Allochromatium vinosum DSM 180: one gene and its partner. The protein of the gene in region 1 interacts with the protein of each later gene in a pairwise test. Links are inferred from orthologs where the notes say so. Each region holds a gene or a part of one and is shown on either strand. Other genes may lie near its edges.

Region 1 (3,283 bases):
CAGACGGGCGACCTGGCCCGAGGTCAGCGGCACGTCCTGGTGCGTGGTCAGAACCGCCAGCCCGCCGCCGGCCACATGGTCAGCGATCAGTCCCTGGAGCAGGGCCACGGCCTCGACGTCGAGCGCCGTAAACGGCTCATCCAGCACCCAGAGCCTGGCGCGACTGAGGATGAGCCGGGCCAGGGCCACGCGCTTCTTCTGGCCCTGCGAGAGCATCCGCGTCGGCAGATCCTCGAAGCCGCGCAAGCCGATGCGCGCAAGCGCCTGCCAGACGTCATCGATCCCGACCGGGTCGCCGTCGAGCCGTGCCGCGATCGACAGGTTCTCGATCCCGGTCAGATCGGACTTGATGCCGTTGAGATGGCCGAAATAGAGCAGCTCGCGCCGATAGTCCTCGGCCAGGGCGCGGATCGACTCACCGCGCCAGCGCACCTCGCCCGCGTCCGGGGTGAAGAGTCCGCACAGGGTCCGCAACAGCGTGGTCTTGCCGCTGCCGTTGCGTCCGCGTACATGCAGCAGGGTTCCAGGCTCCAGCGCCAGATCCAGCCCGCTGAACAGCCGCCGGTCGCCGCGCCGGCATTCGAGTCCGATGACCTCAAGCATGGCGGTCCTCGTCGTCGCTCCCATTCCGTCGATTCGATGCAGACTCGGGATGCTGGATCACCCAGCAGTTGTGGATGCGCGGATTGCGGGCGAAGTCGCGCGGCAGGGTCTGGGCGCTGATGTCGCTGACCTCGAAAGGCGCCAGCCCCTCCAGATCGATGCGGAACCGGCGCAGATTGTTCGAGAAGATCAGTCGCCCGCCGGGTTCGAGCAGACGCATGGTCGCCTGGATGATGTCGACATGGTCGCGCTGGATGTCGAGCGTGCCGTGCATCCGTTTGGAGGTCGAGAAGCTCGGCGGGTCGAGAAAGATCAGATCGAAACGGCGCTGTCCGGCCATGGAGTCGATCCAGCGCAGACAATCGGCCTGGATCAGCTGATGATTCGGCCCCCGGATGCCGTTGAGTTCCAGATTGCGCCCGGCCCATTCCAGATAGGTGCGCGACAGGTCGACCGTCGTGGTCGAGGCCGCGCCGCCCTTGGCCGCGTGCACGGTCGCCGTGCCCGTGTAGGCGAAGAGGTTCAAAAAACGCTTGCCATCGGACAGCGAGCCGATCAGCCGCCGCACGTCGCGATGGTCGAGAAACAGCCCGGTGTCCAGATAGTCCTCGAAGTTGACCAGGAACCTGAGACCGTACTCCGAGACCTCGTGGAAACGCCCGGTCTCGGCCAGCCGCTCGTACTGGGCGCGGCCCTTCTGCTGACGGCGCACCTTGAGGAACACCTGCTCGCCCGGCACCTCCAGCACCTCGGGGATCAGCCCCAGCGCCTCGCGTAGCCGCTGGCGCGCGCGCTTGGGATCGACGCTCGGCGGCGCGGCGTATTCCTGGACATGCACCCAGCGCCGTTCGCCCTCGTAGAGATCGATGGCCAGAGCGTATTCGGGCAGATCGGCGTCATAGATCCGCAGACAGTCGATGCCGTCACGCTGGCGCCATTTGCGCAGCGCCTTGAGATTCTTGCTGAGCCGGTTGGCGAACATGGCCGCGCCCGGACTGCGCTCTTCCGGCGGCAGCGGGCGCGGCAGATGACTGACGAAATAGCGCGGCTCGATCTGGAAGCTCAACAGCCGGCATTCGATCGGACCGTTGTAGAGACTGTGTATCCTGGTCGCCCGCAGACCCAGGCTCTTGCCCAGCTCGGGACTGGAGGTGAAGACGGCCGCGCGCCAGCCGACGAAGCGCTCCTTGAGCACCGAACCGAGCCGCGCATAGAGCTGGGTCAGATCCTCGTCGGCGCCGAGCCGCTCGCCATAGGGCGGATTGACGATCACCAGCCCTTCGTCGTCCTCGCGACCGGGGTGGCAGTCGGACAGTTCGCGGCGCTCGAAATGGGCCAGTCCGGCGAGTCCGGCGCGCTCCAGATGATGCAGCGAGGTGCGGATGGCGTTGGGGTTGACGTCATAGCCGCGTAGCGAGCCGAGCCGCTTGAGTCCGGCCGTGCGGCGCAGACGCGCCTCGGCCAGCAGACGCTGCCAGGCCGGTTCGTCGTGCTGGGTCCAGCCGTGGAAGCCGAAGCGCTCGCGCAGCAGCCCAGGCGCGATGTCGGCAGCGATCAGCGCGCCTTCGATAATCAGCGTACCCGAACCGCACATGGGATCGAGCAGCGCGCCGCCCTCGGCCGCGATCTCGGGCCAGCCGGCGCGCAGCAGGAGTGCAGCGGCCAGATTCTCCTTGAGCGGCGCGGCGGAACCGGCGTCGCGATAGCCGCGCTGATGCAGCGACTCGCCCGAGAGATCCAGACTGAAGGACAGGCTGTCTCGGTTTCCGTAGAGGTGAATACGCAGATCCGGATCGTCGGGATCGACGCTCGGACGCCGCCCGTAGAGCCGGTTGAAGCGATCGGCGATGGCGTCCTTGACCTGGAGGATGGCGAAGTGCGGATTGGTGACGCCCTGGAGCTGGCCGTCGAACTGGATGGCGAAGGTGCGATCCGGTGTCAGATGGTCTTCCCAGGGGATCTCCAGCGCGCTGTCGTGGATCTCATCCGGGCCGCCCAGCGACACCTGCGCCAGCGGCAGGAGAATGCGGTTGGCGATCCGCGACCAGAGGCAGGCGCGATAGCCGTCCTCGATCCGGCCCGAGAAACGCGCCCCGCCGCGCGTCTCGGCGGCCCCCGCCATCCCGAGTCGGGTCAGCTCCTCGGCCAGCAGACTACCGAGGTGCTTGGGGGCGGAGGCAAAGAAAATATGATCAGACATGCGCGGGGCGGGACTCCGGGGGAGGTGGCTGAACCAGGCTGTCGGGTGCGTATTGGACGGGATTTCCCGCCGCCCGGTCTTTAAATTTTGTTCATCTACCGCGACGGGCGTGCGGCGTCTCAGTCTTTCTTCAGCAGATCACCGAGACCGGCGAAGGGGTTGAAGGTGGCCGCCGAACCGCCGTTGGCGCTCGCTTTGGCCGGCTTGCCGGTGCCGCGCGCGAGTGCGGCCAGATGCTCTTCGTACTTCTGGTGCTCGTTGTCGTGACAGTAGATGCACAACAGCTCCCAGTTGCTCCCATCGGGTGGGTTGTTGTCGTGATCCATGTCCTTGTGATGCACCGTCAGCTCGCGCAGATTCTCGCGCGTGAAAGTGCGGGCGCAGCGTCCGCAGACCCAGGGATAGAGCTTCAGCGCCTGATCGCGATAGCCGGCGGCGCGTTCCTCGCTCGCCTTGCGCGCGCTGGCGACCACCTGATCG
Region 2 (3,285 bases), 560 kb from region 1 along the record:
CGACTCGGCCAGCGCCTTGACCGCCGTGGTCTTGGCCAGCCCCGGCATGCCCTCGACCAACAGATGACCATCGCTCAGCAGACAGACCAGCATGCTGTCGATGAACGCCTGCTGACCGATGATGCGTGAGGCGATGTGATCGCGAACGGCTTGGAGATCGCTTGGCGTCATGCGCGTTTCTTCTCGGTTCCGATGGTGGCTGTGGATGGTGCACCCTGGATCGGAGCGGGCCGCGTGCCCCGGTCGATCCAGGGTCTGTCTGTCCTCTGCGCCCTATGCTGAGTCTTTTCCAGAGCCGGTGCAAGCCCGCCGCCCCGACGATTTGTTCACAGGCCGCATCCGCTCGTCCGCCGCGACGATCCCGGCTCCAATCGGCTCAAGCCAATTTGTCAATGACTCGCGCAACAGATTGACAATAAAAGGCTTTTTCAAGCGGTCAAAATGCGACCGATCTGTTTCGCGTCCAGCAACCACGCGCCCTGGAAGCCGACGAACGAAAGTTGTGCACAGACTTATCCACAGGCGCTGTTGGTATCTCGGAAAAATCCAAGCTGGGCCAAGTGTTGCGGAATCATGACGAGACAACACCCGAGCAATCGCCGCTAGATCGACCCCGGCCGCACCTCACCAACCATCACTCCGACATCCCCCAGCCGCCGACGCACAAGACACAGCACGCGATTTACCCATCAAGCGTATATAATCGCCACCGAGGCCGAATCCAGTCACGTCCATCCCGGCCGCGACCTCAGTTTCCCGCCAGACATCCCGACCCCCAACCCCGAATCCATCGTCAATCCTTAGCCGCCGCGCCCGGAGTCCAGTCCTGTGATCGAAACTCTTCGTAACATCGCCATCATCGCCCACGTCGATCATGGCAAGACCACGCTGGTGGACAAGCTGTTGCAGCAGTCCGGCACGCTCGGCGACCGCTTCGGGCCGGTCGAACGGGTGATGGACTCCAACGCGCTGGAGAAGGAACGCGGCATCACCATCCTGTCGAAGAACACCGCGATCCGCTGGAACGACTACCGCATCAACATCGTCGACACCCCCGGACACGCCGACTTCGGCGGCGAGGTCGAGCGCGTGCTGTCGATGGTCGACTCGGTGCTGCTCCTGGTCGATGCCCAGGAAGGCCCGATGCCTCAGACCCGCTTCGTCACCAGCAAGGCGTTCGCCCACGGTCTGCGCCCGATCGTGGTCATCAACAAGGTCGACCGTCCGGGCGCGCGTCCGGACTGGGTCATCGATCAGGTGTTCGACCTGTTCGATCGGCTCGGCGCCAGCGACGAGCAGCTCGATTTCCCCATCGTCTATGCCTCCGGCCTGAACGGCTACGCGGGCCTGACCGACGACGTGCGCGAGGGCGACATGACCCCGCTGTTCGAGGCCATCGTCCAGCACTGCCCGGCGCCCGAGGTCGATCCCGATTCGCCGTTCCAGATGCAGGTCTCGACCCTCGACTACAACGCCTATGTCGGCGCCATCGCCGTCGGGCGCATCCGCCACGGTCGCGTCAAGCCCAACCAGCAGGTCGTCGTGGTCAAGCCCGACGGCACGCGCCACAAGGCCAAGATCGGTCTGGTCTACGGCTATCTGGGGCTCGACCGCCACGAGGTGCCCCAGGCCACCGCCGGCGACATCGTCGCCCTGACCGGCATCGAGGCGCCCGGCGTCTCCGATACCCTGTGCGATCCCGAACACGTCCAGGCCCTGCCGACGCTCACCGTCGACGAGCCGACCGTGACCATGACCTTCCAGGTCAACACCTCGCCCTTCGCCGGCAAGGACGGCAAGTATCTGACCTCGCGCCAGCTCAAGGACCGGCTCGAACGCGAGCTGATCCACAATGTCGCGCTGCGCGTCGAGGAGGGCAACGATCCCGAGAAATTCCGCGTCTCCGGGCGCGGCGAGCTGCATCTGTCGATCCTGCTCGAAAACATGCGCCGCGAAGGCTTCGAGCTGGCGGTGTCGCGTCCCGAAGTCATCTTCCGCGAGATCGACGGTCAGATCTGCGAGCCATACGAACAGCTCACGGTCGACATCGACGAGACCTCACAGGGTTCGATCATGCAGGCGCTCGGCGAGCGGCGCGGTGAGCTGAAGGACATGGTGCCGGACGGCAAGGGCCGGGTGCGTCTGGACTATGAGATCCCCTCGCGCGGTCTGATCGGCTTCCAGACCGAGTTCATGTCCCTGACCTCGGGCACCGGACTCAAGTACCACGTCTTCGAGCGCTATCGTCCGGCGCACATGGGCGGCATCGCGCCGCGCCGCAATGGGGCCATGATCTCGAACGCCACCGGCAAGGCGCTCGGCTATGCGCTGTTCAACCTGCAAGAGCGCGGACGGATGATGGTCTCGCCCGGCGAAGAGGTCTACGAGGGGCAGGTGGTCGGCATCCACTCGCGCGACAACGATCTGACCGTCAATCCGCTCAAGGCCAAGCAGTTGACCAACATCCGCGCCGCCGGTTCGGACGAGAACATCCTGCTCACCCCGCCGGTCAAGTTCACGCTCGAACAGGCGCTGGAGTTCATCGAGGACGACGAGCTGGTCGAGATCACCCCGAACGCCATCCGCGTGCGCAAGCGTCATCTCAAGGAGAGCGATCGCAAGCGGGCGAGCCGGGGCTAGTCTCCGGTCGCGGCGCGGTCGGTCCGGGTTGACCGAACCGACTCGCCGCTTTCGCGTCCGCTCCAGTCAACCACACTGCCGCCATGGAAATCGGGTAACATGCGTCGCCCTGTCTTGGTGCAGGGCGTCCCTTTCCTCCAAAATGCTTGGGCAAGAATCATGGCGGAATCCAAACTCGCTAATCCAGCCGTGGTCGGTCTGGCCGGCTTCGGTCTGACCACCCTGGTGCTGCAATTCCACAATGTCGGCTGGATGTCCAGCATCGGTCCCGTGGTCTGGCTGGGACTGATCTTCGGCGGTCTGGCGCAATTCATCGCCGGATTGCAGGAACAGAAGACCGGCAACACCTTCGGCTACTGTGCCTTCACGTCCTACGGCGCCTTCTGGATCGCCCTGGCGCTGATGCTGATCGCCAACAAATACGATCTCTTCAAGGCCAGCACCGAGGACGTCGGCTGGTTCCTGGTGGCCTGGACTCTGTTCACGACCATCCTCTGGGTCGGCTCGCTGCGCATCCACGGCGCCATGGCGCTGACCTTCACCCTGCTGCTGGCCGGTTTCATCCTGCTGGATCTGGCGCATTTCGGCTTCCCCGCTCTGACGGTAGCCGCAGGTTACACGCTCATGGCCTGCGCCCTAGTGGCC

What was found.
Region 2: the proteins of rlmKL (region 1) and typA interact in binary tests that used the Escherichia coli proteins (3 or more experiments, as listed by UniProt). The link is inferred for Allochromatium vinosum DSM 180 from one-to-one orthologs.

The regions. Positions count from the first base shown.
Region 1 is NC_013851.1:2,484,103-2,487,385, reverse strand. Bases 200-3,162 are described here. They hold rlmKL (bifunctional 23S rRNA (guanine(2069)-N(7))-methyltransferase RlmK/23S rRNA (guanine(2445)-N(2))-methyltransferase RlmL), read right to left. Parts: upstream 2,804-3,162; coding sequence 596-2,803; downstream 200-595. Other genes in these bases: ALVIN_RS10825 (YajD family HNH nuclease), read right to left, coding at 2,923-3,162; ccmA (cytochrome c biogenesis heme-transporting ATPase CcmA), read right to left, coding at 200-603. In the rest of the region: more of ccmA, read right to left, coding at 1-199; more of ALVIN_RS10825, read right to left, coding at 3,163-3,283. UniProt on the Escherichia coli protein: Specifically methylates the guanine in position 2445 (m2G2445) and the guanine in position 2069 (m7G2069) of 23S rRNA. Methylation occurs before assembly of 23S rRNA into 50S subunits.
Region 2 is NC_013851.1:3,044,429-3,047,713, reverse strand. What follows is about bases 270-3,234. They hold typA (translational GTPase TypA), read left to right. Parts: upstream 270-828; coding sequence 829-2,640; downstream 2,641-3,234. Other genes in these bases: ALVIN_RS13420 (acetate uptake transporter), read left to right, coding at 2,800-3,234. In the rest of the region: ALVIN_RS13430 (AAA family ATPase), read right to left, coding at 1-171; more of ALVIN_RS13420, read left to right, coding at 3,235-3,285. UniProt on the Escherichia coli protein: A 50S ribosomal subunit assembly protein with GTPase and nucleotide-independent chaperone activity, required for 50S subunit assembly at low temperatures, may also play a role in translation.